One region of the Neorhizobium sp. P12A genome, then DNA from elsewhere that is predicted to be linked to it. Evidence: predicted binding sites of a transcription regulator. Region 1 holds the regulator's gene; each other region holds the start of a gene.
What was found. Region 1 encodes PhoB, which activates phosphate uptake and scavenging genes when phosphate is short. Its sites were predicted from a motif close to TGTCATNNANCTGTCAT; they were not measured.
Positions count from the first base shown of each region.

Region 2: a site for PhoB is predicted at 2,679-2,695, ahead of DTW90_RS06490 (DUF1045 domain-containing protein). Genes of this name have one in related genera too.
Region 3: a site for PhoB is predicted at 4,195-4,211, ahead of phnF (phosphonate metabolism transcriptional regulator PhnF). Genes of this name have one in related genera too.
Region 4: a site for PhoB is predicted at 5,801-5,817, ahead of phnC (phosphonate ABC transporter ATP-binding protein). Genes of this name have one in related genera too.

Region 1 covers NZ_QOVX01000002.1:463,015-470,720, reverse strand. Annotated here, with positions in the region: gene argF (ornithine carbamoyltransferase) at 1-580, opposite strand, end outside; gene DTW90_RS08345 (aspartate aminotransferase family protein) at 653-1,852, opposite strand; gene DTW90_RS08340 (GcrA family cell cycle regulator) at 2,278-2,802, shown strand; gene phoB (phosphate regulon transcriptional regulator PhoB) at 2,873-3,556, opposite strand; gene phoU (phosphate signaling complex protein PhoU) at 3,587-4,300, opposite strand; gene pstB (phosphate ABC transporter ATP-binding protein PstB) at 4,346-5,161, opposite strand; gene pstA (phosphate ABC transporter permease PstA) at 5,175-6,509, opposite strand; gene pstC (phosphate ABC transporter permease subunit PstC) at 6,506-7,706, opposite strand, start outside.
Region 2 covers NZ_QOVX01000002.1:104,634-112,339, reverse strand. Annotated here, with positions in the region: gene phnD (phosphonate ABC transporter substrate-binding protein) at 1-249, shown strand, start outside; gene phnE (phosphonate ABC transporter, permease protein PhnE) at 333-1,295, shown strand; gene phnE (phosphonate ABC transporter, permease protein PhnE) at 1,303-2,643, shown strand; gene DTW90_RS06490 (DUF1045 domain-containing protein) at 2,782-3,477, shown strand; gene DTW90_RS06485 (alpha-D-ribose 1-methylphosphonate 5-triphosphate diphosphatase) at 3,489-4,628, shown strand; gene phnN (phosphonate metabolism protein/1,5-bisphosphokinase (PRPP-forming) PhnN) at 4,625-5,227, shown strand; gene DTW90_RS06475 (DUF1801 domain-containing protein) at 5,380-5,844, shown strand; gene polA (DNA polymerase I) at 5,959-7,706, opposite strand, start outside.
Region 3 covers NZ_QOVX01000004.1:196,671-204,376, forward strand. Annotated here, with positions in the region: gene DTW90_RS15265 (HoxN/HupN/NixA family nickel/cobalt transporter) at 1-240, opposite strand, end outside; gene DTW90_RS15270 (class I SAM-dependent methyltransferase) at 467-1,159, shown strand; gene DTW90_RS15275 (hypothetical protein) at 1,424-2,167, shown strand; gene DTW90_RS15280 (arylsulfatase) at 2,326-3,990, opposite strand; gene phnF (phosphonate metabolism transcriptional regulator PhnF) at 4,265-5,020, shown strand; gene DTW90_RS15290 (alpha-D-ribose 1-methylphosphonate 5-triphosphate diphosphatase) at 5,100-6,272, shown strand; gene purN (phosphoribosylglycinamide formyltransferase) at 6,513-7,199, opposite strand; gene purM (phosphoribosylformylglycinamidine cyclo-ligase) at 7,196-7,706, opposite strand, start outside.
Region 4 covers NZ_QOVX01000007.1:270,435-278,140, forward strand. Annotated here, with positions in the region: gene DTW90_RS21205 (cbb3-type cytochrome c oxidase subunit I) at 1-1,523, opposite strand, end outside; gene DTW90_RS21210 (cytochrome c oxidase subunit II) at 1,578-2,393, opposite strand; gene DTW90_RS21215 (cytochrome c family protein) at 2,536-2,922, opposite strand; gene DTW90_RS21220 (MFS transporter) at 3,083-4,078, opposite strand; partial or broken gene phnD (phosphate/phosphite/phosphonate ABC transporter substrate-binding protein) at 4,113-4,754, opposite strand; gene phnC (phosphonate ABC transporter ATP-binding protein) at 4,810-5,634, opposite strand; gene DTW90_RS21235 (hypothetical protein) at 6,109-6,315, opposite strand; gene DTW90_RS21240 (COG4280 domain-containing protein) at 6,312-7,067, opposite strand; gene DTW90_RS21245 (ABC transporter ATP-binding protein) at 7,098-7,706, opposite strand, start outside.

The DNA of each region.
Region 1 (7,706 bases):
GATAGTTATCCTTCGGCTCGGAACCAAGGGGTACCGCCATATTCATGCGATAGCCGAAACGGGCAGCGCCCTCGACCAGCGAATGCAGCACATTGTTGCCATCGCCGGTCCAGGCGATCGTCTTGCCCTTGATCGGGCCGCGGTGCTCCTCGAAGGTCATGATGTCGGCCATGATCTGGCAGGGATGCGTGTCATCCGTCAGCGCGTTGATGACTGGCACGGTCGCATGTTCGGCAAGCTCCAGCATGCGCGAATGCTCGGTCGTGCGGATCATGATGGCGTCGACATAACGCGAGAGCACCTTGGCCGTATCGCCGATGGTCTCGGCGCGGCCGAGCTGCATTTCCGTGCCCGACAGGAACAGCGTCTCGCCGCCGAGCTGGCGCATGCCGACATCGAAGGAGACGCGAGTTCGTGTGGAGGGCTTCTCGAAGATCATCGCCAGCATCTTGCCGGCCAGCGGCTTGTCGGCGGAGCCCGCCTTCAGAGCCTGCTTTCGCACCATCGCATCATCGATGATGGTGCGCAGATCGGAAGCTTCTACGGCGGAGAGATCGAGGAAATGCTTGGGTGATGCCATGGTCCTGCCCTGTACCCTAAAACTGATAACGCCTGCTGCGGGGCCAACGCCCCTTCAGCAGGCGCGGGAAAATCAAGCCGATTTCTTGGCGCGTTCGGCGCGCAGCTTCTCGGCGGCGTGCTCGATGCGGTTCAGCCCTTCGCGTGCTTCCTCGGCCGTGACGGTCAACGGCGGCAGCATGCGGATGACGTTGTCGCCCGCCGGCACGCCGAGAAGATGCTCGGCGCGGATCGCAGCCAGCAGCTCGGCCGAGGGGATCGCGGCCTTGATGCCGAGCAACAGGCCATCGCCGCGCACATCCTCGATGATATCAGGATAGCGGTCCTTCAGCGATGCCAGCCCCTGGCGGAAGACGAGCGATACGTCGCGCACATGCTGCAGGAAGCCGTCACCAAGGATAACGTCGAGCACCGCATTGCCGACAGCCATGGCCAGCGGATTGCCGCCATAGGTCGTTCCATGGGTGCCGGCGACCATGCCGGAGGCGGCTTCCGCCGTCGCAAGGCAGGCACCGAGCGGAAAGCCCCCGCCGATGCCCTTGGCCACGGCGATGATGTCGGGGGTGATACCGCTCCATTCATAGGCAAAGAGCTTGCCAGTCCGGCCGACGCCGGTCTGCACCTCGTCGAGGATCAGCAGCAGGCCATGTTCGTCGCAGAGCTGTCGCAGCGCGCGCATGAACTCGGGCGAGGCCGGACGCACACCGCCTTCGCCCTGCACAGGCTCTATCAATATGCCGGCGGTCGCATCGGTGATCGCGGCGCGCACGGCCTCGATATCACCAAAGGGCACCTGATCGAAACCCGGCGCTTTGGGACCGAAGCCTTCGAGATATTTTGCCTGGCCGCCTGCGGCGATCGTACCGAGCGTACGGCCATGGAAGGCGCCTTCGAAGGTGATGATATGGAATTTCTCCGGATGGCCCTTCGAGAACTGATAGCGCCGCGCCGTCTTGATCGCGCATTCCAGCGCCTCGGCGCCGGAATTGGTGAAGAACACCTTGTCGGCAAAGGTGGCATCGGTCAGGCGCTTGGCCAGCACTTCCTGACCCGGCACTTCGTAGATATTCGACAGATGCCAGACCTTGTCCGCCTGCGCCTTCAGCGCGCCGACGACATGCGGATGACTATGACCGACCGAGGTAACGGCAACGCCTGCGCCGAAATCGAGATATCGCTCGCCGGTTTCCGTGATGAGCCAGACGCCTTCGCCTCGCTCAAACCGCAGTGGAGCACGCATATAGGTGTCGTACAGCGGGGTGGCGGTTGCCATGACGCAATTCTCCTCGGTCAAACCATGCTCGGACACGGATTTTCGCACTAAGAACCGGTCCGGAAAAATCAAAAATGCCGCCTCGCGGCGGCGTTGGCACTATTTACTTTTCGCACCGCGATGTCAACAAAACTGAGGATTTAGCAGGTGCGGCAGAGCGACCGTTTCGCGGTGGTATATTTGCAACTTCTTATGTTGCAAAAATGACTCTGCGGAACAGCAAGTTGGGGAAAACGCCGAAATCGATTCGAGATGATTCGAGCGACTCTTGTCACGGAGTCAGCCTCACACTAGGTTAAAACTCAATTACTAGACTGCATGCGGCGGAACTAGTCACCACAATTTAAGAGCGTTTTCAGCTCCAATATACTTGGGGCGATGGTGAGGGATTCTGCCATGAGAAACGCGACAGGCGGAGACAGGTCATGAATTGGACAGACGAGCGCGTTGAGAAGCTGAAGAAACTATGGTCCGAGGGCTTGAGCGCCAGCCAGATTGCCGCTCAGCTCGGCGGAGTGAGCCGAAACGCTGTCATCGGCAAGGTGCATCGCCTGAGCCTGCCGGGCCGCGCAAAAGCGGGCGGCACGGCCACAACGGCACGCGCTCCGAAGCGCAATGCCACTGTTCCGCGCGCGCCCACCTACGCCTCCCGCGTCGCAACCAGGACGGTTACCCGTCAGCAGGGCGCGACCATGCTCAAGGAAGAGATCGAAGTCGACGAGATGGAGGAAATGGAGTTCCGTCCGGCCTCCAACGTCGTCGTTCCGATCTCGCGTCGTCTCGGCCTGACGGAGCTTACCGAACGCACATGCAAGTGGCCGGTCGGCGACCCGCTGAAGGACGATTTCTATTTCTGTGGCTGCGAGTCCCCGGACTCTTCGCCCTACTGCACCTACCATCAGCGCCTCGCCTATCAGCCGGTAAATGACCGCCGGCGCGCGGCCCGCTAAACTCATATCGCCACAAAGAGAAAACGGGCCGCAAGGCCCGTTTTTCGTTTGGCTTTGAGCTGGAGACGGCTCACGCTTCCATGGAGTAGCCGGCACCGCGGACGGTCCGGATGACATCCTGCATGTTGGAGAAGTTCAGCGCCTTGCGCAGGCGACCGACATGAACGTCGACGGTACGCTCGTCGACATAGATATCGTGGCCCCAGACACCGTCCAGAAGCTGCGACCGCGAGAAGACCCTGCCCGGAGAGGACATCAGGAATTCGAGCAGGCGGAACTCCGTCGGTCCCAGGCGAACTTCGCGGCTCTTGCGATGGACGCGGTGCGTCTCGCGGTCGAGCTCGATGTCGCCACAGCGCAGGACCGTCGAGAGCACTTCCGGCCGGGCGCGACGCAGCATCGCCTTGACGCGGGCCATCAGTTCCGGGGTCGAGAACGGCTTGACGACATAGTCGTCCGCGCCGGTCGACAGTCCGCGCACGCGCTCGCTTTCCTCGCCCCTCGCCGTCAGCATGATGATCGGCAGGCGCTCGGTCTCCGGCCGCATGCGCAGCCGGCGGCAGAGCTCGATGCCGGACACGCCGGGGAGCATCCAATCCAGGATCAGAAGATCGGGGGTACGCTCCTGGAGGCGCATTTCAGCCTCGTCACCTCTCAGGATCGTGTCCACTTCGAAGCCTTCAGCCTCGAGATTATAGCGAAGAAGCACGCTCAGTGCTTCTTCGTCTTCTACGACAGCAACTCTAGGAACCATTCGTTTGTGGTCTCCTTCAACGGCGTGGGGTTATTCCGTCACGGCACCGACGGTATTGGCGGTATCATCCTTCGGGCGTTCGCCTTCGACCTGCGCACCGGTTGCCATGTAGTAGATCGTTTCGGCAATGTTGGTGGCGTGGTCGCCGATGCGCTCGATGTTCTTGGCGCAGAAGAGAAGATGCGTGCAGGTGGTGATGTTGCGCGGATCTTCCATCATGTAGGTGAGCATCTCGCGGAAGAGCGAGGTGTACATGGCATCGATTTCCTCGTCGCGTTCGCGGATCGAGACGGCCTTGTCAGGCGAGCGGGTCGTGTAGACGTCAAGCACTTCCTTCAGCTGGACGAGCGCCAGTTCGGAGAGATGCTCGATGCCGCGGGCGAGACGGCGCGGAACGCCCGTGCCCTGCACGGCGAGCACGCGCTTTGCGGTGTTCTTGCCGAGGTCGCCAACACGCTCCAGGTCGGCGGCGATACGGATCGAGCCCATGATTTCGCGCAGGTCGGCAGCCATTGGCTGGCGGCGGGCGATCGTGACGATCGCCTTGTCGTTGATCTCGCGTTCAGCGTGATCAAGGACGACGTCGTCGGAAATGACCTTCTGGGCCAGGGCAGCGTCGCCGTTGACCAGGGCGCGAACGCTGTCGCCGACCATCTGCTCCGACAGGCCGCCCATCTCCGAGATGCGGCGCGACAGGAACTTCAGATCTTCGTCGTAGGCTGAGAGAATGTGTGTCGAAACCATGTTTCTGTCCTCATATTGAAAGGGCGAGCGCACTCAGGGGCATCATCAACCGAAACGGCCCATGATGTAGTCCTGCGTGCGCTGATCGTCGGGATTGGTAAACATCTTGTCTGTGTCGTTCTCCTCGACCAATTGGCCGAGATGGAACATTGCGGTGCGTTGCGAAACGCGGGCTGCCTGTTGCATGGAGTGCGTCACGATGACGATCGTGAAATTCTCCCGTAGTTCATGAATGAGTTCCTCCACCTTGGCCGTCGCAATCGGGTCGAGCGCCGAGCACGGCTCGTCCATCAGAATGACCTCGGGACTGACGGCAACCGCGCGGGCGATGCAGAGGCGCTGCTGCTGGCCGCCGGAAAGGCTCGTGCCCGCCTCCAGGAGCCGATCCTTTACCTCACCCCACAGCCCCGCCCTCTGCAGGCTGGTCTCCACGATGTGGTCGAGATCGGCCTTCGACTTGTGAAGGCCGTGAATGCGCGGCCCATAGGCGACGTTTTCGTAGATCGACTTCGGGAACGGATTGGGCCGCTGGAACACCATGCCGACTCGGGCGCGCAGCTCGACGACATCAATCACCGTATCGTAGATGTCCTGATCGTCAAGCGTGATGCGGCCGGTCACCCGGCAATTCTCGATCGTATCGTTCATGCGGTTGAGGCTGCGCAGGAAGGTGGATTTTCCGCAGCCGGAGGGGCCGATCAGCGCCGTCACGGTGTTTTCGCGGATATTGAGGTTCACATCGAAAAGCGCGCGCTTTTCGCCGTAGAAGACAGAAACGTCCTGGCCGATCATCTTGTAGGGGGGAGTGATCATTTTCTGGCTCAGGGGCTTTCCGGCTGCGGTCTTGACCATGGTGTTCATCTTGTCCGCTCTCCTACCACCGGCGCTCGAAACGACGGCGCAACAGGATGGCTCCGATGTTCATCGCGACGAGAAAGATGAGGAGGACGATGATCGCTCCCGACGTCCGTTCGACAAAGGCGCGCTCGGCCTCGTTGGACCACATGTAGATCTGGACCGGCAGCGAAGTCGACGGATCGAGCGGTGACGTGGGGTAGCTGGTGACGAAGGCAACCATGCCGATGAGGAGCAGCGGTGCCGTCTCGCCCAGCGCATGCGCCAGGCCAAGGATCGTGCCTGTCAGGATGCCCGGCATGGCGAGCGGCAGCACATGATGAAACACCACCTGCATGCGCGAGGCGCCAAGGCCGAGCGCGGCGCTGCGGATCGACGGCGGCACGGCTCTGAGCGCTGCACGCGTGGCAATGATGATCATCGGCAAGGTCATCAGGCTGAGGACGAGCCCTCCGACCAGGGAGGCGGAGCGCGGAAGACCGGCAAAATTGATGAAGACAGAGAGGCCGAGCAGGCCGTAGACGATCGACGGCACGGCGGCGAGATTGTTGATGTTCACCTCGATCAGATCCGTGAACCGGTTCCTCGGCGCGAACTCTTCCAGATAGATCGACGTCGCCACGCCAATCGGCAATGCCAGAACCAGTACTGTCGCCATCAGGTAGAGCGAACCGACGAGTGCAACGCCGAGGCCGGCCGATTCAGGGCGGCTCGAATTGCCAGAGACAAACAGGCCGGTGTTGAAACTTTCGTGCAGCGCGCCATCGGCGGCAAGCTGCTTCATCCAGGCGATCTGCTGGTCGGAAACCTTGCGGTTGCTCTCCGGCACGGTCAGGTCGATCTCGCGCTTGTAGGCGGAATCGATGTTCGCACTGGCCAGAAATGTAACTTTCACCGTCTTGCCGATGATCGAGGGATCAGCGGTGATCCGATTGCGCAGTTCGACGCGTGCGCTATCCGAAACCATGTCCGTCGCCTTGCGGACGGCCAGGCGGTTCGACGGATCGATCGAGAGCGCCTTGACCAGGGCATCGCGCACCAGAAGCGGATAGTTGGCGGCGTTCAGCACATTCGGGTCGCTGGCGCGTGCGTTGCGCGGATCGATCGTCTTCTCGCTGAATTCGATCGGCAATGTGATCGTCGTCTGAACGAAGGCGGTATAGCCATGCCGCACGATCGAGGAGACGAGAATGATGAGGAAGACCAGCCCAAACGTAATGGCAGCGATGCCATAGGCGCGGAAACGGCGCTCGGCGGCATAGCGGCGACGCAGGCCTATGTCTCGATGCCTGATCGGCCGGGAGAGTGCCCTTGCCCCGTTCGCTGGAGCCGTCGGAGATACGACTTTGCTCATTCGTATTGCTCCCGGTATCTGCGCACGATGTAGAGAGCGTAAACGTTCAGGCACAGGGTCAGGCAAAAGAGGGTGATGCCGAGCGCGAATGCGACAAGGGTCTGCGGCGAGGTGAATTCGAGATCGCCGGTGAGCTGATTCACGATCTTGACCGTGACAGTCGTCATCGGCTCGAACGGGTTGATCTGCATGCGAGCCGCGACACCGGCAGCCAGCACGACGATCATGGTCTCGCCGATCGCGCGCGAGGCGGTCATCAGCAGGGCGCCGACGATGCCCGGCAGCGCGGCGGGCAGGATGATGCGCTTGACGGTCTCGGAACGGGTCGCGCCGAGGCCGAGCGAGCCGTCGCGCAGGGACCGCGGCACCGCCATGATGATGTCGTCTGACAGCGACGACACATAGGGGATCAGCATTACGCCCATGACGAAGCCGGCGGTCAGTACGCTCTGCGCCTCGATGAAATTCGTATAGTCTCCGGTCAGGAAGCCGTTGATGTCGCTGGAGAGGTCCCGCAGGAAGGGGCCGACCGTGACGAGCGCGAAAAAGCCGTAGACGATGGTCGGGATGCCGGCCAACACTTCCAGCATCGGCTTGGCAACCGACCTGACGCGGACCGAGGCATATTCGGCCATGTAGATTGCGGCGAAGAGGCCAATCGGAACCGCCACCACCATCGCGATCAGGCCGATGTAAAGCGTTCCGGCAAGCAGCGGAATGAGGCCGAAGGATCCGACGGAATGGGAGCCGACATCGGCGAAACGGGGGTCCCACAAGGTTCCGAAGAAGAACTGCGATGCCGGGACGAGATTGAAGAAGCGGATCGTCTCCGACAGCATGGAGGCGACAATGCCGACCGTCGTCAGGATTGCGATGGAGGATGCGAGGATCAGGGCGCCCAGGATAACCTGTTCGACACGATTTCGGGCGCGGAAACGCGTATTGACCGACTGCAATCCGTAGGCCGCGCCGCCCAAGGCAATCACAAGCGCAACCACGGCCATGACGACGCGGCTCACAAACCGCAAGTCGTTATATTTCGCCGCGGCGTCGATCATGTAGCCTGTCGGGCGCGCCGCGAGCGGCACGCCTTTCTGCGCCAGGGCCAATTGCAGATCGGTCGTGCCGGCGTTGACACCTGCCAGCTGGCGGTCGTCGAGGATCCTGATGCCATGGGCGATCGTCCGCACCATGCCG
Region 2 (7,706 bases), 360 kb from region 1:
TCGGTTGATCCGAACAAACTCGTCGAAGTATGGCGTTCGCCGCTGATCCCGAACGGCCCGCTGGTCGTTTCGAACAAGATCGGCCAGGAATGGCAGGGCAAGCTGGCCGACTTCTTCACGAAGCTGCCGACCACCGACGCCAAGTGCTTCTCCGCTATCGAAGGCGGCGACTTCAAGGGCTACGTTCCGGTCAAGCAGGAATTCTACAACGCTGTTATCGACATCCGTAAGGCTGCGATCGGCGGTTGATCCCCATGCATGCGAGGGCGGCCGGCCAACGGCCGCCCTTTCCATTCTCGCCGTTTTCCGGTTCCAGTACGGGCGAATTCTTCATGACCTTTGCCGATCCCCAGCAACACCTCAGCGCCCACGACATCGGCGAGGCATGGCGCAAGGTTATTGCGCGCCGCCGGATGTATACTGGTTTCGGCCTCCTCCTGCTGGTCGTTGCCTTCGTCTCCTCGGTTCAGTTCGCCAACGAGAGCAATGCCGGACACTTCTTCGAGCGGCTGCCGCATCTCTTCGATTTCACGACCTGGCTGATCCCGAAAGACTGGAACGACGTCTGGCGTGCGCTATTCGACATCGCCAGCCCGAACAATCCGGGCACCGGCGGCGAAGAGTGGAACTTTCCGGAAGGTCGCGTCTATATCTGGGGCAGTTTCTACATTCCCGAATATTTCGAGCTGATGATCATCACCTTCAACGTGGCGCTGGTCTCGACGCTCGTCGGCTTTATCTTTGCCGTGCCGCTTTCCTTCCTGGCCTCGCGTAACCTGACGCCCGCCTGGCCGGTTCGCCTTGTCGTCAAGCGCTTCATGGAAGTGCTGCGCGCCTTTCCGGAGATCGTCATCGCCGGCCTCTTTGCCGCGATCGTTTCGATCGGCCCCGTCTCGGCGATCATCGCGGTCGGCCTGCATTCGATCGGCGCACTCGGCAAGCTTTTCTACGAAGTCGTCGAAAACGCCGACATGAAGGCCGACGAGGGCATCCGCTCCGTGGGCGGCAGCTGGACGGAACGCGTCCGCTTCGCAGCACTCCCGCAGATCCTGCCGAATTTCATGTCCTATGCTCTGCTTCGCCTTGAGATCAACGTTCGCGCATCGACCATCATCGGCGCAGTCGGCGGCGGCGGTATCGGCCAGGAGCTGAAGCTGGCGATTTCGCGCGGCTTCGGTCCAAAGGCCCTGGCGCTGATCCTTCTGCTCTTCCTCACCATTCTTGCCGTTGATCAGTTCTCCGCCTGGCTCAGACGGCGCCTGGTCGGCGAGCACGCCTTCCTGCTGCAACATTGAGGATTCCATGACGATGACAAGTGCGAGCCATGCGGCATCGATCGAGGAGCGCTTCCCGGAAGCCTTCAATCCTCCCTTCCTCAAGCGTTTCGGCCCGCTGCTGACGGTCATTGCGCTGATCCTCTACGGCATCTACTCCGTATGGTTCTTCGATATCCCGAAGATCGTGGCGGAAGCCCATTGGGAGCGTGTCGGTCTCTATCTCGGGGAATGGATCAGCTATGACGTGCAGCCGGAGTTCCGGCTTTCCGGCAGCAAGATCACCCCGCGATATCCCCGCTTCTCTCCGCTCGGCGACGATCCGCATCCGGACTGGGTCACGCAGAATGCCGATGGCACGGTTACCGTCGATGTCGGCGGCGCGCAGAAAATGGTCACCCTCAGCAAAACAGAGGTTACCGTTCTCAACCACGGCCAGAGCGTCGTTGTTTCGCTGACCAGCGGCCAACCCAAGGTCGTCGGCACTCCGCCGGCCTGGATGACTGTCTATGACGACAACGTGCTTGCCAACCTGGGCTTTGCCGGCGACGTCAGCATCGACGTCGATCGCGTCAAGATCCGCAAGCGCTTCCTTGGCTGGCCGAACTTCATCTTCGACACGCAATCGAAATTCTTCGGCAAATCGGCCAGCGAAGTTGCCACGCTGCTGATCAGCGGTCCGCAGCTTGAGAAGGGCACCTCCAACTGGGCGCTCGCCTTCGACAATTTCTGGAACAATAGCGGCTGGCAGCACGGTGACGTTATCACCAAGCTGCTACAGACGATCGTCATGGCCTTTCTCGGAACGCTGCTGGGCGCCGTCTTCAGCTTCCCCATGGCTTTCCTGGCAGCGCGCAACATCACCCCGAACCGATTTGCAAATCACCTGTTCAAACGCTTCTTCGATTTCCTGCGTTCGATGGACATGCTGATCTGGGCGCTGTTCTTTACCCGCGCCTTCGGTCCCGGCCCCTTGGCCGGTAGTGCGGCGGTCTTCTTCACCGAGACCGGCACGCTCGGCAAGATCTACTCCGAAGCGCTAGAAAATATCGATGACAAGCCGCGCGAGGGTGTTTCCTCGACCGGCGCGGACAATGTTCTCGTGCAGCGCTACGGCGTGATGCCGCAGATCGTGCCTGTCATTGTCAGCCAGACACTCTACCAGTGGGAGTCGAATGTCCGCGGCGCCACCATTATCGGCGCGGTCGGCGCAGGCGGCATCGGCCTCAAGCTCTGGGAGGCGATGGCCACCAATGCGAACTGGGAAAACGTCGCTTACATGGTGCTTTTGATCCTGATCGTCGTCTTCCTGTTCGACATGGCATCGAACGCATTGCGTACGCGCCTGATGGGTCCGAACGTCCGTTAAACATTGCTGAAAAATGATGGCGGACGCCGCTCCGCCATCATCATTCTGTCATGGAAATCTTTTAGCGCAGGGCCGTCTTGCGGTTCGTCGCCAAATCACCCATCAGTATGGCCGCCGCCGATTTCCAAGGATATTCCCTTGCGCTACGCACTCTATTTCACGCCTCCGAAGGACGACCCGTTGACTGGACTGGCTGCGCGCTGGCTCGGTCGCGATGCTTTTTCCAACGATAGTTTTCCGGCTACCGGTTCCGGCGATATTTCCGCCGACGAGCAGCGCGATATCACTGCCGAACCGCACCGCTACGGCTTCCATGCCACGCTGAAAGCGCCTTTCGAGCTGGCTGCCTCAGTGACCGAGCGCGATCTGATGGCGGTCGTGGAAGATTTTGCAGCCCGCACGCCGGCCTTCACGCTTCCGGAACTGGTGCTGGGCCAGCTTGGCCGCTTCTTCGCGCTCGTGCCGGGTGCCTTGTATCAACCGCTGCAGGATTTCGCCGCCACTGTTGTCAAATCCTTCGAGCCTTTCCGTGCGGCCTTGTCGGAGGCTGATATAGCCCGGCGCAAACCAGAAAGCCTCAGCGAAGCGCATCGCAACAATCTCCTGCGCTGGGGCTACCCGTATGTTATGGATGAATTCCGTTTTCATATGACGCTGACGGGCCAGGTCGCGCCTGAGCGGCAGGCCGTTGTTCACGATCTGCTTCGCGAGACCTTTGCCGCCCATACCGGTCGCCCGATTGCGATCTCCGGCCTCGCCGTCTTCGTCGAAGAGGCGCGCGCTGCGCCGTTCACCGTCCACTCCTGGCTGCCGCTCGCCGGCGCCCAAAGCTGAAAGTGACTGCAATGTCCAAAGAGACTGTCCTATCGAACGCCCGCATCGTCCTGGAAGATCAACTTCTCTCGGGCTCGGTGCTGATCCGCGACGGCAAGATCGCCGACATTTCGGAAGGACACTCCACGGTCGGCGAGGATTTCGAGGGCGACTACCTGATACCCGGTCTCGTCGAATTGCATACCGACCATCTCGAATCACACTATTCGCCGCGTCCGGGCGTTCGCTGGAACAAGACGGCAGCCATCCAGGCGCATGATGCGCAGGTGGTGACCTCGGGCATCACCACCGTCTTCGATTGTCTGCGCATGGGCTCGGATGAGGACGGCGGTTTCGAAAAGGGCGAGATGCGCGACATGGCCGACGCCATCCAGCAGGCACAGCGCGAGGACCGGCTGCGTGCCGACCACCTCATCCACCTGCGCTGCGAGGTGTCGGCCGACAACGTGCTCGACCATTTCCACGATTTCGAGAACGACAACTACGTCCGTCTCGTCTCGCTGATGGACCATGCGCCCGGTCAGCGCCAGTTCCAGACGATGGACCAGTATATCTTCTACTATCAGAAGAAGCGCGGTCTGAGCGATGAGGCATTCGCGCGTTTTGTCGCCAAGCGACAGGAAGAATCGGCCAAATATTCGAAGCCGCACCGCGACGTGCTCACGAAGATCTGCCACGAGCACGGCATCACCATTGCCAGCCATGACGACGCAACGCTCGACCATGTCGACGAAGCGATCGGGTATGGCGTGCGCCTGGCGGAATTCCCGACCAGCGTCGAGGCTGCCAAGGCCTCTCACAAGGCGGGCATGAGCGTTCTGATGGGCGCTCCCAACATCGTTCGCGGCAAGTCGCACTCCGGCAATATCGCGGCCCGCGATCTCGCCGAACTCGATGTGCTCGACGTGCTTTCCTCCGACTATGTGCCGCTCAGCCTGTTGCACGCACCCTTCATCCTTGCGGACGAGGTCGAGGCCATTTCGCTGCCGAAGGCGATTGCGATGGTAACGGCGACGCCTGCGCGTACCGTCAGCCTCGACGACCGCGGCCGTATCGCAACCGGCCTGCGCGCCGATCTGGTGCGCGTTCGCCGCGACCACGGTGTACCGGTGACGCGTTCGGTCTGGCGGGAAGGACGGCGTGTGGCATGACGGCGAGCCCCAACATTCACAGCGCAGCCGACATGACCGGTACGAAAGCGGGCATGATGGTCGTGGTCGTCGGCCCGAGCGGCGCCGGTAAGGACACGCTGATGAATATTGCGGCCAAGCATTTTGCCGGCCGGCGCGACGTGCATTTCGTGCGCCGCGTCATTACGCGGGACGGTGAGGCCGGCAATGAGGATCATTTGAGCGTTTCCGTCGCCGAGTTCTTCGCGATGGACCGGGCCGGCAGCTTTGCCGTCTGCTGGGACGCCCATGGCCTGAAATACGGCATTCCGGCTGCCGTGCGCCAAGAACTGTCGCAGGGGCATCTTGTGATCGCCAACGGCTCACGTTCCGTGCTCGACCGGTTCCAGGCAGCTTTTCCCCGGCTAAAGGTGCTGAACATCACCGCCCGGCCCGAGGTTCTGGCGGAAAGGCTGATCGCACGCGGTCGGGAGACACGCGAGGATATCATCAAGCGCCTCGAGCGCGGCTCACTAACGGTTCAGGGCACCTATGACGTGACCGACATCGACAATAGCGGCAAGCTCGAAGATGCCGCGCGCACGATCGTCGAAAAGTTGGAAACCCTGCTGAAAGGGTGAGGCCGTCCACCTCGCCGCAGCCGTCACTTGGTGGACGCTCATTGAGTCCAGACCCCTGGACGACAATGTAAACTCTCGCCTAGGCTGCCGCCTGTGAGTGTCGAGGCAAACCGAACCGCGGATGCCACATCACGAATTAGATCGGTGGGACCATGACAGCAAAAAAGGACGCTGGAACGCCGCAGGAAAAAGGTGCCGAGCTTTTGGTCGCGATGACCGGCAAGGCGAGTCCCGCGAAAGCGGCCGAAGGCGACAAGCCGGTATTTGCCTATATCGAGAGCCTTCCCGAACCGCAGAAGAGCATTGCCAAACATGTCGATGCCTTGGCCGCCAAGGCACTGCCGGACCTCAAACGCGCGGTGAAATGGGGAATGGCTTACTATGGCGTTCCCAATGGGTGGTGCTTCACTTCCGGCGCCTTCGTCGGTCACCTGAAGCTGATGTTCATTCGAGGCAACGAACTGCAACCAGAACCCCCGGTGACCCCGATCGGAATGGGCAAGGCTGCCCGTGGCGTCGAGTTGACCTCCATGGACGAGCTCGACGAAGACCAGGTGCTTTCGTGGATGGCTCAGGCCGCCGAGAAACCGTTCGTCGGAGGGAAGAAGAAGAAATAGCTCCTGGCTGCTTAACGGGCCACCCGAATGCAGCCCGAGGCCGTGACGACGGTCTACCCACCGGAATCTCGGAATCGGCCTTCGGCCCGAGCGCCAGCTGATTGAGTATGAACCCTAGTGCGCCTCGTCCCAGTTGGTTGCGGCGCGCGCATCGACCTTCAGCGGGACCTTCATGTCGACAGCCGGCATGGCCGCGTTCTCCATGACTGACACAATGATCGGCATGGTACGCTCGACATCGGCATCTTCGACCTCGAAGATCAGTTCGTCATGCACCTGCAGCAGCATGCGTACGCGGTCGCCGAGACCTGCTTTGCCAAGCGCAGGCTCCATCTTGATCATCGCGCGGCGAATGACATCCGCAGCGGACCCCTGGATCGGTGCGTTGATCGCGGCGCGTTCGTTGAAGGCGCGGACGGACGGGTTGGACGAACGGATTTCCGGGTAATGGGCGCGGCGGCCGAAGATGGTCTCCACATAGCCCTTGTCGCGAGCGATGGCCTTGGTGCTTTCCATGTACTCCTTGATGCCCGGGAAGCGCTCGAAGTACTTCTTGATGTAGTCACCGGCTTCGGATCGCTCGATCGAGAGTTGGTTGGCGAGGCCGAAGGCGGAAATGCCGTAGATGATGCCGAAGTTGATCGCCTTGGCGCGGCGGCGAACCTCGCCCGGCATGCCTTCGACCGGCACGCCGAACATTTCCGACGCCGTCATGGCGTGAATGTCGATGCCGTCAGAAAAGGCCTGCTTCAGCTGCGGGATGTCGGCCACATGTGCCAGTACCCGCAGTTCGATCTGGCTATAGTCGGCCGAAATCAGCTTATGGCCGGGCGTCGAGATGAAGGCCGTACGGATCTTGCGACCTTCGGCAGTGCGGACCGGAATGTTCTGCAGGTTGGGTTCGGAGGACGACAGGCGGCCCGTCGAGGTCGAGGCCAGCGAATAGGAGGTGTGCACCCGCTTAGTCTCGGGATGGACATAGCCGGGGAGCGCGTCGGTATAGGTCGATTTCAGCTTGGTGAGCTGGCGCCAGTCGACGATCTTGCGCGGCAATTCGAAACCGGCCGCAGCCAGATCTTCCAATACCTGCGCCGAGGTCGACCATTGGCCGGTCTTGGTCTTGGTGCCGCCGGCAAGGCCCATCTTGCCGAAGAGGATATCGCCGAGCTGCTTGGGGGAGCCGATGTTGAACCGCTCTCCGGCAAGCTGATAGATTTCGTCCTCGAGCCTTGCGGCTCCCTGGGCCAGTTCGCCTGACAGGCGCGACAGGATTTGCCGGTCGATGGTGATGCCGCGCTCTTCCATATGGGCGAGAACCGGCACAAGCGGGCGCTCCAGCCGCTCGTAGATCGAACTCAGGCCGGCGGCAGAAAGCCGCGGCTTCAGGACCATCCACAGGCGCAGCGTGACGTCGGCATCCTCGGCGGCATAGGCGGTGGCCTTGGAGATATCGACGAGATCAAAAGTGACATTGGCCTTGCCGCTGCCGGCAACGTCCTTATAGGCGATCGGCGTATGTCCGAGCCAGCGCTCCGACAAGGAATCCATGCCGTGCGGATTGTTTGCGCCCGCGTCCAGCACATAGGACATCAGCATCGTGTCGTCGAAGCTCTTCGTCTCGATGCCGTAGCGCTTCATCAGCAGGTAGTCGTATTTCAGGTTCTGGGCCACCTTCAGGACGGAGGTGTCCTCAAGAAGGGCCTTCAGACGCGGCAAGGCATCTTTCATCGGGATCTGGCCTTCCACCAGGCCACCGCCGAGCAGGTCGCCGACGCCATTCTTGTGACCGAGCGGCACGTAAGCGGCGCGCGTCGCCATTCCCGAGGGATCGCGCGTATTGTCTGCGATCGCCAGGGAGAAGC
Region 3 (7,706 bases), on a different contig from region 1:
TTTCTCCTGCATCAGCTTTCGCACGACATTGTCGATTGCAGCGATATGATCGGCATCGAATGCGTGACGCAGCCCGAACATATAGGCAAGGAACGCCGTGCCGAGCAGGACCGGCTGCTCCGCGAAGGCGATCCAGGCCCATGCCCAGGCCGCAACGTTCGCGGTGATGAGAAGGATATAGGTTATCGCCGCCTTGGTCTTAACCTCGGACCGCTTGTCATCGAACGGATTGGGAAGCATGCTTTACCTCTGAACGTGCAGTAATCACTTTTCCATAAAAGTGATTACTGCACCACCGGCAAACGACGTATGGAAGGTAATTGCTCGACGGCTGGCGATCGTCAAACGTGGTCGGTCCGAGACGGCATTGCATTTATATGCAAAAAGACTAATGCAACCTTGGTGTCACATCGGCAAATCTGGGATATGATCCCCAACGGCAAAGTCACAAAGCGTGGGGGCGCATATGTCGACTGATCAGGAACTGTTTGCCGCAGGACTCGCCATTTATCAGAAGATCGTCCGTGAAAATCTGATGTTTCACCGGGAGGTCTATGGGAAGCTTCACGATATTCTGGTCAGGGAGGCACCGAAGCAATTCAGGTTTCTGGATGTGGCGTGTGGAACGGCGTCTTCGTCTGCGGCTGCCCTGATCGGCACGGATATCGGACGCTACATCGGCATCGACATTTCCACGCAATCTCTTGACGTCGCCAAACAGGCACTCGCGATGCTTCCGTGCCCGGTGGAGTTGCGCTGCCAGAACTTCGCCGACGCCATCGATCAGTGGTCTGAGCCCGTTGATGTCGTGTGGGTCGGCATGTCTCTTCACCACCTGCCATCGGCCGAAAAGCTTCCGTTCATGCAGCGTATCCGCGCGATATTGCCCCGCAACGGTCTGTTCCTCATCTGGGAGCCGACGCTGCTCGAAGACGAGGATCGGGCGGCATGGCTCGATCGTTTCACGGCGATCCGCACGGAATGGAGCGCGCTCACCGACGAGGAATTTGCAGCCGTCGATACCCATATCAGGGCCGCTGATTATCCCGAGAGCAAGGCGGATTGGGCTGCATTGGGAAACAGCGCAGGCTTTGGCCGGATGGAGGAACTATACATGATGGCCAGCAGAATGGGCCGTGTATACAAATATCAAAATTGAGGCAGAACGACCCTCCGCTATTGGCCCGTTGCGGATTTAACACTATCGGTGACGTTGATTTGTTTCACTAATATACACAATCGACATTCAACTTTCCGTCGTGTAACCATTACCGCACACTTAATCGCGTACTGCGTCTGAGGGGAGCGTGCGATGAAAGAGGGCGACTTCGGAAGGCAAGCAAGCCATCAACCGGGCGGCCGTTCTACGAGGTTTTTGCTCGGCTGGATCGTCTACGGTCTACTTCCGATCAGCGCCACGCTCATGGCGACCATACCGGCAGACGCCGCCGATCTTCTTCCGGTCACGGCACCCCAACCTGCCCAGGAACAGCCGGATCACTTGACCTTCTCCTTCGCGCCTTATTTCTGGGCCGCGGGGATCAATGGCGACACCGGCGTCTTCGGGCTCCCGGAAGTCCATATCGACGAAAACTTCGGGGATATTCTGAAGGACCTCGATTTTGGCTTCATGGGGGCTGGCGAAGCCAGATATGGAAAGTTCAGTGTCGTCACTGACCTAATCTATACGCGCATAACAACCGACTCTGCGACGCCGCGAGGTGTGTTGGCGGACTCGGTGGACCTCAAGCAGGAAACATTCACGGGCTTTCTGGGTGCCGGCTATACGATCCTGGGTAACGAAGATAGCCACTTGGACGCGGTCGGTGGCGCAAAGCTCTGGTGGACGGAAACGACCATATCCTTCAGCGGAGGTCCGCTGGGCGGACGTTCGGCACGCGACGATGCGACGTGGGTCGATGGTCTCGCCGGATTTAAAGGCGTCTACTCGATTACGCCGCAATTCTATCTGACCGGCTGGGGCATGATCGGCGCCGGCGGAGCCGATCTGGATTGGGACGTGATGGCGGGTCTCGGCTACAAGTTCAAGCAGTCGATTTCCGCCGTCGCCGGCTACAGGGCGCTTGGCGTCAACTATTCGAATGGAAGCCTTACGAACGATATCGTCGAGCACGGGCCGATACTTGGCCTAGTCGTTCATTTCTGAAGTCTGGCATCGTCGGCCCCTCGTCTTTTGTCCCGAATTCGGCCCACCCGTTTGAACAATGACACTCGAATGAGTTGCCTTTGGCACGAGAGGTCGCCGTGGAATGCCAGCGGTTGCCGAACGGGCGCGGCTCATCGACCGCGCCCGTTCGATTTCTTCTATTGTCCAGCCGATGCCGGGCCATGCTCCAGGGAGGACATCAGGCTATCGATCATCTGATCGATGCTGAAGCTCGCCGGACGCTGGCTCGGCGGATAGTCGCGGAAGGTCTGCAGGAAGGGCGCCACGCGCCAGACGCCGTATTGGATAAGATAGGCGTTCTTCGCCAGCCAGTCATAATACTGGTCGGAGACGACATCTGCACGCTCGTAAGGATCCATGCGCAGATTGAAGACCTTCGGCGCACGCAGGCAGACGAACGGGTCGGCCCAGACCTGGAAGCCGCCCGGCTGGCGCTGCTCGCAAAAGACGATTTTCCAATTGTTGTAGCGATAGGCCACCATCTGCCCGTCATCGTCGAAGTAATAGAAGTCCTGACGTGCCGATTTGGGTTCCTTGCCTGTGAGATAGGGAAGCTGGTTATAGCCGTCGAGGTGAACCTTGAACTGGTTTCCGCCGATGCTCGTTCCCTTCAGCAGTTCGTCCTTGATGTTCGGATCGCCACCGGCTGCGACAAGCGTCGGGAACCAGTCAAGGCCCGACATCATCTCGTTGGAAACCTCGCCGGCCTTGATGTGTCCGGGCCAGCGGACCAGCGCGGGAACGCGGAAGGCGCCTTCCCAATTGGTGTCCTTTTCGCTTCGGAAGGCCGTGGTGGCGGCATCCGGCCATGACCATTGATTCGGGCCGTTATCCGTTGTGTAGATGACGATCGTATTGTCGGCGATCTTGAGATCGTCGAGTGCCTTGAGTAGCTTTCCGACGTCGCCGTCATGCTCTACCATGCCATCGGCATATTCGTTGCCCGGCATGCCGCTTTGGCCCTGCATCGAGGGCCTGACATGCGTGAAAACGTGCATGCGCGTGGTGTTCATCCAGGTGAAGAACGGCTTGCCCTGCTTGACCTGCCGCCCCATGAAATCGATCGCGGCTGCCGTCGTCTCGTCGTCGATGGTCTCCATGCGCTTCGTGTTCAGCGCGCCGGTGTCTTCCACCCGGCCGTCGGCATAGGAGTGGATGACGCCGCGTGGCGAGTTCGTCCTGACGAACTCCTGATCGTCCTTCGGATAGTAGGGCCGCTCCGGCTCTTCCTCCGCATTCAGATGGTAGAGGTTGCCGAAGAATTCGTCGAAACCGTGCTTGGTCGGCAGGAACTCGTCGCGATCTCCGAGATGGTTCTTGCCGAACTGGCCGGTGGCATAGCCGAGTGGCTTCAGCGCCTGGGCGATGGTGATGTCGCGCGGCTGCAGGCCGACGGTTGCGCCGGGGATGCCCACCTTGCAAAGGCCGGTGCGCAGGCAGACCTGGCCGGTAATGAAGGTCGAGCGGCCAGCCGTACAACTGTTTTCCGCATAGTAGTCGGTGAACATCAACCCTTCTTTGGCGATGCGGTCGATGTTCGGCGTGCGATATCCCATGAGACCGAAGGAATAGGCGCTGATGTTCGTCTGGCCGATATCGTCGCCAAAGATGACAAGGATGTTGGGCTTCGAGCTATCGGTTTTCTCGGTTTGATCGGGGGCGGTGGCAGCCGGAGCCGGCGTCGGAGAAGCGGGGGCTGCCTGCTGGGCATAGGATGCCAGGGGAGCGATGCCCACAGAGGTCAAACTGATCGCGACGGCCGCAGTCGCTGCTCGAAGGCTCCTGGAAAATGCGATTTTCATGGCATCCTCCCGATATTCTTCCGGTTGTCCAACATCTTGCTCTCCTTTTTGCAGAGGTTTGGCGCTGCCGGGGACGGGATCGCCATTTTGCTGGGAAAGACTGCATCGGCCTTGGACATCGCGGAAGTACGTTACGGTAAATGCAACATTCGATACGTTACGCCGAGCATTCGGTGCCGCCCGGAGCACGAAAATCCGCGAAGCCTTCATTCTTCTGTCACGAATCCGGTCTACTCGTCCGGACCATCGATAAAGACATTCGAATGAGTTGTCCGTGGCACGCAACGCCGTTGTGGAATGGCAGGAACTGTACAACGGCCTCCGCGAGGGGATCGAAGCGGGCGCGTTTCCCGATGGCAGTCGCTTGCCGAGCGAGCCGAAGCTCATCGAACGCTTCGGCGGCGGTCGGCACAGCCTGCGTCGCGCGCTGGCGGAACTCGCGCATCAAGGCTTGATCCGCACCGAACACGGCAAGGGCAGCTTTGTCCAGCGTACAGGCGTGCTTGACTACCGCATTTCCCTGCGCACGCGCGCCTCGAACAATCTGGCTGAACTGGGGCGCGTCTCGTCCGACCAGCCGGTAAGGGAAGAAATGGTCCCTGCGCCGCAGAACGTCGCCGCGGCGTTGCATATCGAGACGGGGGCGCCGGTTTACATGATCGTTCGCTACGCCTTCGCCGATGATGTGCCGATCAACATGTCGGTCAGCTACCATCCTGTCGATCGCTTTCCCGATATCGACAAGGCCCGCCGCAGCCGGCAGCGCCTGACGGAAATCTACAAGACCTATGGCGTGCATGATTATATCAGGCTGAAGACTGCCATCTCGACCGCTATGCCGACGGCAGAGACCGCACGCGTCCTTCGCCTGCCACCGCGCCAGCCGGTCCTCGTCACCCGCAAGGTCGACGCCGATCTGAACGGCGTGCCGATTGCCTATAGCGAGGCCATGTGGCCGGGAGACCGCATTCAGTTCACCATAGACAACAGCCTGGAGATCGGCGACATGACGGCAGCCGATGCCGGATAGCGCGGATTTCCTGTTGTTGTCTCAACGCATTCAACTCTTTGTCGCATAGTGCGACCCTATGGATTTCAGGAGAAAATCGATGTGGCTCAGCAATTTTACCCTCGTCCTGCCCGATGAGGTGATCGAAAACGGATCCGTGCGGGTTGAGGACGGCGTCATTGCCGAGATCCGGCCCGAGCCGGTAGCGTCAGCGACCTTCGAGGGTGGCAACCGCTTTCTGATGCCGGGCTTTGTCGACCTTCACGGCGACATGATCGAGCGCGAAATCGCGCCGAGGCCGAATGCGACGATGCCAATCGATTTCGGCATCCACGAGTTGGACAAGAAGCTCGCCGCATCGGGCGTCACGACCGCCTTCGCCGCCGTCTCCTTCGCGACCGAAAGCGTCTACGGCCACGTTCGGTCGCTTGAGACCACATCGGCCGTCATCGAAGGCATCAAGCGCCTGCACGGCCAGCTGCTGATCGACCACCGCGTCCACGCCCGCTACGAGATCACCAATGTCGGTGCTGCACCCACGCTGGAGCGACTGATCGATGCCGGCCAAGTCGACATGGTCTCGCTGACCGACCACACGCCGGGGCAGGGGCAGTACAACAATATCGAGGCCTATCTGCTCAGCATGTCCGAGCGCCGTTCCATCTCGCGCGCGCAGGCCGAGGAAATCCTCGCCAAGCGCATCGCGCTGCGCAGCAATCCCGAGATCGAAGCCAAGCTTCGCGAGATCGTCGCGCTGTCGCTGAAGCACAAGCTGTCGCTGGCCTCGCATGATGATGATAGCGCCGCCAAGGTCGCGGAAATGCACGACTTCAACGTGACCATCAGCGAATTCCCCGTGAGCATGGACGCTGCCGAGGAAGCCTGCCGTCGCGGTCTCTGGACACTGATGGGCGCGCCGAATGCGCTACGCGGCAAATCCATGTCCGGCAATTTGAGCGCACAGGATGCTGCCAGCGCCGGCGTTCTCGGCATCATCGCTGCCGATTATCACCCGGCAGCCTTCGTCCCCGCCATCTTCAAGCTTGCCGAAGTCGCCAAGGGCGGCCTCGCCGCCGCCGTGGCCATGGCAACCAAGAATGCCGCTCGCGCCGCAGGCTGGACCGACCGCGGCGAAATCGCCATCGGCCAGAAAGCCGATCTCGTGGCAATCGAGCACGGCGCCGTCCATCGCATTCGCGCCACCTTCCGTGGCGGCCGGGTGATTTACAGCGACGGCACGCTGCATCCGCTACAGGCTCTGGCGGCTGCTTGATGGTTGCTTGAGGCGGGTGTTGGTGACGGGGTTGGCTATTGGAACCCCTCATCCCCTGCCGGGGACTTCTCCCCAAGGGGAGAAGATATATGCCGCACTGCCGGCACCTCTACCAAAAAACGTTCAATGTGATCGATGTTGAGGCCGCAAGTGTCTTCTCCCCTGGGGAGAAGGTGCCCGAAGGGCGGATGAGGGGTTCTCACGACATAGCCCCGAAGTCATCCATTCTAAGCCAGCAGCTTAGTCACTAACCGGCAGCGAAATAACCTGCTGCGTTGAGGCCGAGCCGGCGCCCGCACCGTCGCTCACCGCCTTGCCACCTTCCATCCGCACCTTGCCCTCCGCCAACAGGCGCAGCGCCTGCGGATAGAGCTGGTGCTCAACGGTCAGCACGCGTCCTGCCAGCGTCTCGGCGCTGTCGCCCGACAGGACAGGTACAGCCGCCTGGCCGATAACCGGGCCTTCATCCATGCCTTCGGTCACGAAATGAACCGTGCAACCGGCGATACGCATTCCGGCGTCGATGGCGCGCTGATGCGTATGCAGGCCGGGAAAGAGCGGCAGCAGGGAAGGGTGGATATTGATGATCCGGCCCTCGTAGCGGCGGATGAACTCGCCGGTCAGAAGACGCATATACCCGGCAAGGCAAAGGATATCCGGCTGCAATTCATCGAGGCATGCAAAGATCGCTGCCTCATGCGCATCCTTGCTGGCGAAATCCTTGCGCACGAAAGCAAAGGTCCTGATGCCTTGTGCTTCTGCCTTCGCAAGCCCGCCCGCATCCGCCTTGTCGGAAATGACGCCGACGATCTCGGCCGGGTAGTCGGCCGCCTGCGCTGCCTTGACGAGCGCCAGCATGTTGGAGCCGCCGCCGGAAATGAAGACGACGACGCGTTTGCGCGCCCCGCTGACGCCGGAACCGCTCATAGCGCGAGCGTACCCTTGTAGATCGTGCCCGCAGAACCTTCGGCTCGGGCGACCATGCGGCCGAGCGTCACCACGGTTTCGCCTTCCGCTTCCAGGGCCGAGGAGACGGCAGCCACGTTCTCCGCGGCGACGACGACGATCATGCCGATGCCGCAATTGAAGGTGCGCAGCATTTCCTTCGCCTCGACGCCGCCGATCCTGGCAAGCCATGAGAAGACGGCGGGAACCTTGACGGCGGCGAGATCGATCTCGGCAGCCAGATGCCTCGGCAGCACGCGCGGAATGTTCTCCGGAAAACCGCCGCCGGTGATGTGGGCGAGCGCCTTCAGCGCCTTGGTCTCGCGGATCGCCTTGAGAAGCGGCTTCACATAGATGCGGGTCGGCGTCAGCAACGCTTCGCCGAGCGTCTTGCCCTCGGCGAAGGGAGCAGGCGCGTCCCAGGCAAGGCCCGAAAGCGCAACGATCTTGCGCACCAGCGAGAAGCCGTTGGAATGAACGCCCGAGGAG
Region 4 (7,706 bases), on a different contig from region 1:
CCGACGATCAGGGCGGCAACCGTAATGAACTCGTTCAGCGTATGCGCCGATGGCGGAATGAAGGCGGTCTCGCCCAGTTCGTAATAGCGGCGGGGCACGCCCAGCAGGCCGAGATAGTGCATGGGAAAGAAGATTGCATAGGCGCCGAGGAAGGTGATCCAATAGTGGATATGGCCCATCGTCACATTCAGCATGCGACCCGTCACTTTGGGATACCAGTGATGGATCGCGCCGAACACGACCATGATCGGCGCCACGCCCATGACCATGTGGAAATGCGCGACGACGAACATCGTGTCTGATAGCGGCACGTCGACGACGACATTGCCGAGAAAGAGCCCGGTGAGGCCTCCATTGACGAAGGTGACGATGAAGGCGAGTGCGAAGAGCATCGGCAGCGTCAGATGGATATCGCCGCGCCAGAGGGTGAGCACCCAGTTATAGACCTTGATCGCAGTCGGGATCGCGATGATGAGGGTGGTGGTCGCAAAAAAGAACCCAAAGTTCGGATTCATGCCGCTGACATACATATGGTGCGCCCAGACAATGAAGCTTAGCGCCGCAATGATGAGGATCGCCCAGACCATCATCCGGTAGCCGAAAATATTCTTGCGGGCATGGGTGCTGATCAGATCGGAAACGATGCCGAAAGCGGGCAGGGCGACGATGTACACTTCGGGATGTCCGAAGAACCAGAACAGGTGCTGGAAGAGAATGGGACTGCCGCCACCCTGCTTCAACTGTTCGCCCATTTCGACAATTGCGGGCATGAAGAAACTGGTGCCCAGCAGCCGGTCGAACAGCATCATCACGGCGGCGACGAAGAGTGCCGGGAAGGCAAGGAGCGCCATGACTGTTGCGGTGAATATGCCCCACACGGTCAAGGGCATGCGCATCAGCGTCATACCGCGGGCGCGCCCCTGAAGCACTGTGACAACATAGTTCAGGCCGCCCATGGTGAAGCCGATGATGAACAGGATCAGCGAGGAAAGCATCAGAATGATGCCCCAGTCGCGTCCGCCGGGCGTGCCGGATAAAAGCGCCTGCGGCGGATAGAGCGTCCAGCCGGCGCCCGTCGGTCCGCCGGGAGCAAAAAAGCCGGCGACAAGCACCAGTACAGCCAGCAGATAGAGCCAATAGCTCAGCATGTTCGCATAGGGAAAGACCATGTCGCGCGCGCCGAGCATCAGCGGGATGAGATAGTTGCCGAACCCGCCCAGAAACAGCGCTGTCAGCAAATAGATCACCATGATCATGCCGTGCATGGTGATGAACTGATAATAATGTTCCGCATCGATAAAGGAGAAAGAGCCGGGAAATCCGAGCTGCAGCCGCATCAGCCACGACAGAACGAGTGCCACCATGCCGATCGCAATGGCGGTCATGGCATATTGGATGGCGATGATCTTGGCATCCTGGCTGAAGACATATTTCGTCCACCAGCTCTTCGGGTGATAAAGTTCCACATCCTCAACTTCGGCAGGTGGGATCGCTTCCCCAACGCCCGATCGAATGTCGACCATGCTGCATCCTCCCTATTCCCTACGGCACGCCTTTCATTTCTGACCGCCTCATCCTCACTTCGACGGCAGATTTTCTATTGATGCTAAGGATTGCGAAAATGTCGGCTGTTGCTGCAGCCAGGTCCGGTAGGCGTCGTCGTCATCGATGACCACCGTTCCGCGCATTTGCGGATGGCCGACGCCACACAATTCTGCACAGAGGACTTCGAAAGTTCCCGTTCGTGTCGGCGTGAACCAATAGTAGGTGACGGTGCCGGGGATCATGTCCATCTTGGCCCGAAATTCGGGAACGTAGAAATCATGGAGAACGTCGATCGAGCGCAGCAGAACCTCGACCGGCTTGCCGATTGGCAGATGCAACTCGCCTCCTGAAATGACGACGTCATCGAGGGAAGCCGGATCATTTCGGTCAACACCAAGCGGATTGTCGGACGTGACGTTGCGCGTCTCTGCCCGACCGAGCCGGCCATCCGCCCCCGGCAAGCGGAAGCTCCACTGCCATTGCTGACCGACGACTTCCACCTTGCTGGCATTGGCAGGGACGGTAACGAACTGGCTCCATACGAAAAGGCCGGGCGTCAGCATTGCCGAGACACCAAGCGCGGTTCCGCCGGCAAGCCACCACTCCAAGCGCTTGTTTTCGGGTTGATAGGCAGCCGTTGATCCCGGCCGATGCCTGAAGCGCCAGACGCAATAGGCCATGAAGGATATGACCGCCGCAAAGACGAAGCCGGTAATCCAGAATGTTATGACGATGGTATTGTCGATGTAGCTCCAGTTCGACGCTATCGGTGTCCACCACCACGGACTAAGCAGGTGGAAGACGATTGATCCCACCACGACAAGTACAAGAATCAGCACGACAATCATGCGCTGCCCCCTGACCGCGACCCGGCGGTGGACATATCCACAATCTGTCGGAGAAGCTTATTAGTATTATCTCACACAAAGCCTGAGCGGACAATTAGGGGATGAAAACAGTCCGGCAGCGAAGCTTGTGGGATTTCGCCCTCTATTTGGAATATTGCTTCAGATAGGCGATGAGATTGGTGATCTCGGTATCGTCCTTCAGACCGACGAAGGTCATCTTCGTTCCCTTAACCTTAGTCTTGGGATCATGAAGGTAATCGCGTAGCTCTGTTTCACTCCACACCAGTCCACCCTTGCCTGCCTGTTGCATCGCCGGCGAATAGCTGAAGTCAGGGTGCGTGCCGGCCGTCCTGCCGAATAGACCGTTCAGTGATGGCCCGATCTTGTTCTTGTCCGTATCGGCGATATGGCAGATGGCGCATTTCTTGAAGACGACGGCACCGGCTGAAACATCTCCTTCCTGAGCCACTGCGCAGTAAGGCGAAAGACTTACAATAAACAGGCTGATCAAAGCAAAACGGTTCCACATGGCAACTCTCCTCTCCAAAAGGCTGCCCTGAACGAAGCTGAATTCCATTTTATACATGAAAGACGAGTATAATTCCATTCACCGTTTAACAGACGGCGCGATATGGTGCGTTGCGAAAACAGGACCGGCATCTCTTTTCGAGAACGAGCCGCCGTTCTATTCAATTTTTACTGAAGGTGGACATTGCGCGGGGAGGAACAGGCGGGACTTGCGACCGCGCATTTCGCAGTCGCAAGTCCGATTTTTCAGGAAGCGCAGCTCTTCCTATATCGGAGATCACTCGGCGACGCGCTCCATTTTCCCGACCAGGAAAATGTATGAAAACGCCGCGATGATCGCCAGCAAGGAACACATTGCTAATGCTGCCCCGAAACCGCCTGCCTGGACGAGATAGCCGATCGCGATCGGGATGATCACGCCGGAGAGCCCGCCGAAGAGGTTGAAGACCCCGCCGGTCAGGCCGATCAGGCGCTCCGGAGCAAGAGCGGAGACAGAGAAACAGAATGATGAGTTCCGGAGCATCGACGAATTGCGCGCCAATGATCAGCACCGATAGGGCGATGCCGACAAGCACTGGAATTTTGCGCGAAGCACCGAGCGTAAAGCCCCGACGAAGCAGAGCGTCGGAAAAGAAACCGGACACGAGCACCCCCGCGAACCCGGCGAGAAACGGTATCGATGCGGCCTTGATGAAATCAAGGTGTCGATATTGAACCAGATAGGTCGGAAACCAGGTCAGGAAAAAATTCGCTGATGCCAGGTAGCAGAACTGGCCGATATAGATGCCCCAGAGCTTCTTGCGGCTGAGTACGATGGCAAGATCGTGCCAGGAAAAGGCATCGCGCTTGGACTGCTGTGCGGCAAGGCGCGTGCTGAGGTCAGGAATGCCGCCGCCCTCGGCGATAAGATCGCGTTCGGCCTGATTGGTGCCGCGAAAGCGATCCGGATCACGATAGACAAGTGCCCATATCGCAGCGACCGCAAGGCCAAGCACGCCGGTGAAGACGAAGACCGACCGCCAGCCGTAGCCAGCCTCCATCCAGACCAATAGCGGCGTGAGAAAGCCAAGTCCGACATATTGGGCCGAGGTGTAGATGCCGATCGTGCTGGCGCGCTCCCGCTCCGGAAACCAGGTGGTCACGATACGGTTGTTCATGATGTATGCCGACCATGCCCTTTGATTCCATGCGCTGAGCGTTGCTCTTCTGCGGATTGGTCCAGTCGTCGGCGGCCGCATCGAAGGTGCCGTTGACGACGCCGACGACGCCGAGTTCATGGCTGCCGGAGAAAGGCGTCTTGGAGAAGAAGGTGGAAGGATCGATGCCTGATTTCTTCATGAAGTAGAGCGGCACGGCATAGCCGGAGGTCGAGTTCGGGTCGGCCCAGGCAAGTACCTTGCCCCTCAGGTCGTCGATCTTCTGGTACGGGCTGTCAGCCTTGACGACGATGACCGAGTGATAGCCGGTCGAGCCGAAATTGTCTTCGCTGGTGGCAACGGCGGTGATGTTGTTGCCCATGACCTTGCGACCGAGCGCGTAGTTGGCGGCGCCGATCGTGGCGAACTGGATCTTGTTGGAGTGCAGCGCTTCGAAGACGGCGGCGTAGTCCGTGCCCCAGATGACATGGACGGGAACGCCGAGCTTCTTCGTCATATAGGCAGCGAAGGCATCGTAGCGGGCAACCGCATCGCGCTCGTTTTCCGAGCTCGAAATGCCGAAATTGAGTTCCTTGAACTGGTCATGCCAATCGGCTTTAGCAGGAACGGCGCCGATCATCAGGGCGCCGGCCAGGAATGCCGCGACCGTGGCGCGGCGGGTGATATTGGACGTCATTGAAAAACTCCATACATTTTAATATTTTACTGGACATATGACGGGCGGGTGCCCGTCAAGCTGTGGCGAGCGGTTCCGTCCAGACCGGGTGGGTCTGGGGACGCCCGAATTGACCGGAGGTGAGACGTTCGTCGACCGGTGCGCCGCCATCCTCTCCATAGATCCGTTGCAATATGTCGTTGGTCAGAGCTTCCGGCGCTCCGTCGAAGACGACGGAGCCCTTGGCGAGACCGATGATGCGGGTGCAATAGGTGCGGGCGGCATCGAGCGTGTGCAGATTGCAGATGACGGTGATGCCGTCTTCGCGATTGATCGTCTTCAGTGCCTCCATGACGAGACGCGCATTGTGCGGGTCGAGCGAAGCGATCGGCTCGTCGGCAAGAACGATGTCAGGCATCTGCACGAGCGCGCGGGCGATCGCTACACGCTGTTGCTGGCCACCGGACAGCGTATCGGCGCGCTGCAGGGCGTGCGGGAGCAGGTTGAGGCGATCGAGCGCCTTGGCCGCCATCGTACGCTCCTCAGCGGAAAACTGCTTGAAGAGGATCGGCAGGGTTCCGCTTGACGCAACGCGGCCGACGAGCACGTTGGTGAGCACGTCGAGGCGGTTCACCAGATTGAATTGCTGGAAGATCATGGCGCAGCGCGCACGCCACAGCCGAAGATCCCGACCCCTCAATTCGCTCACGCGCTTGCCGTCGAATTCGATCGTGCCTTCGCTCGGATCGATCAACCGATTGATAATCCGCAGCAATGTCGATTTGCCCGCGCCCGAGCGTCCGATGACGCCGATGATTTGACCCTTGTCTATGTCGAGATCGATACCGTTGACCGCTATAGATGAGCCAAAACGTTTCGTTACAGCGCTGAGTTTCAGCATGCTGTCTCCAATCTTATCGTACCTATCACCAAGAAGATTCGCGCGAGAAGCGAACATATATGCTTGGTGGTATGGTCATAAAAATGATTTATTCTGCAAAAGCACAGGTTTTTATTTCGGATGGGTCCGTTTGTACATACTGATGTGTTATCTTATACTTAGAAACGTGACATTTGTATTACGCGTTGGATTTTTGGATGCCGTGCGACGCATCGGCAGGCGCCTGCGCAGGCGTCGTATCGGCGCTTTAGCAGGACAAACTATCTTTAGAGGAGGGTTTTTTGAGCGGAAGTCGGCGCTGTTGCGCAGCCTGGCAGCCCATCTGATTTGGGCTTTGTCTCGGCTTCATGGCGCGTGACAACGCGCGAGAAGTCCATCATGGCTCGGATGGACTTCTCGCAATCTCGGATCCCGATCGCAGCCGGGTATGATCGCTTTGCGGAGCGTTATGCGGCGGCTACGCGTCGCGATGGGTTACCGCTTGACTGCCCGGCGAACACTGTAGGCGAGGATCGCGAGACAACCGACCAGGAGGAGAAGACCGCCGATCAGCGGAGGCAATGCAGCCAGCTTGATTGCGGCTGTTACGGCCAAAATCAGGATCACTGCCAATGCGGCAAGGCTGCCGTCATCGATGAACATGCCGATCAGTTCGGAAATTGCGATACGAATGACACTCATTTGGCGGCCTTTGCTGTAGATGTCTGGCTGGCGTTGCGCATGCTGCGGATGATGGCGTAGGACGCAGCGGCCACGACGGCGAAGATTGCGATGAGGGCGAGATCGGCACCTGGCCAATCCGCTCCCAATCCTTCTCCCGTCCAGAAAATCCCGAAACTCGTCAGCATGAGACCGACAACGAATTTCAGCGTGTTCTCGGGCACTGTCGCAAGCGGACGGTGGACCAAAAGGCCGATCAGCATGACGAGGATGAAAGCGGCCAAAGCACCGAGGCTGGCATAGAAGGTCAGGCCATGGGCGCCGCCGACCGCGATGACGATAAATACGACCTCGACCCCTTCGAGCAGCACTGCCTTGAACGAGGCAATGCCGGCAAGATAGTCCGCGCGGCTATGCCCCGCCTGCTGCCGCAAGGCGGCCGTCTCTTTCGAAAAGGCGGCATCCTCATCGTGGAGCGCAATGACGCCGAGTGAACGCAAGATCGCTTTGCGCAGCCAGCGCATGCCGAACAGGATCAGCAGAACGCCGACGACGAATTGCAGCGTGGTTATCGGCACCAATGCCAGCAGCGGGCCGAAAACAACCACCAGCGCGGCAAGCACGGCGAGCGCAAGAGCCGCTCCCGTCAGTGCCGGGCGCCAGCTTCTGGTGATCCCGACGGCAAGGACGATGGTGAAGGCTTCGACCACTTCGACGAAGGAGCCGAGAAAGGACGCCGTGACGGTCGATAGAATGGGGGTGAGATTGTTCAATGCAATGGTCCTGGATTCAACTGAAAGACGTTAAGCGGCGAGCACGACGCAGCGTTCGGGCGGGAGGGAGAAGGTCAGCGGCGCTCCAGCGGGCATCGCCTGCGGCCAATCGAGCTTGATGCGGTGCGGCCCGATATCGAGTATCAGACGCCAGCAACGTCCCTGAAACGCCGAGGACTGAACGATACCCTGAACGCTGTTGTCAGGGAAGGCATCGCGGGGGCGAGCGTCTTCGGGGCGAACGACCAGAAGCGCATTGCCATTGTGGGCGCCGGATGTCCGCAACGGTTCGTTCGACGCATTCTCGATCTTGAACTGGCCGTTGCTGGCCTGACCGGGCACGATCGAAAAGCCGCCGATGAAGCTTGCCACGAAGGCATCAGCGGGTGTCTCATAAATGGCCTGAGGTGTGTCGAGCTGGGCAATGACCCCTGATCGCATGACCGCGATGCGGTCGGACACCGCCATGGCCTCCGCCTGATCGTGGGTGACATAAACGGCCGTGATCGCTTCCCGGCGCACCAGCTCCATCATTTCGACGCGCATATCTTCCCGCAGGGCTGCATCGAGATTGCTGAGAGGTTCGTCAAACAGCATCAGTGCCGGCCGCGCCGCCAGGCAGCGAGCGATGGCAACACG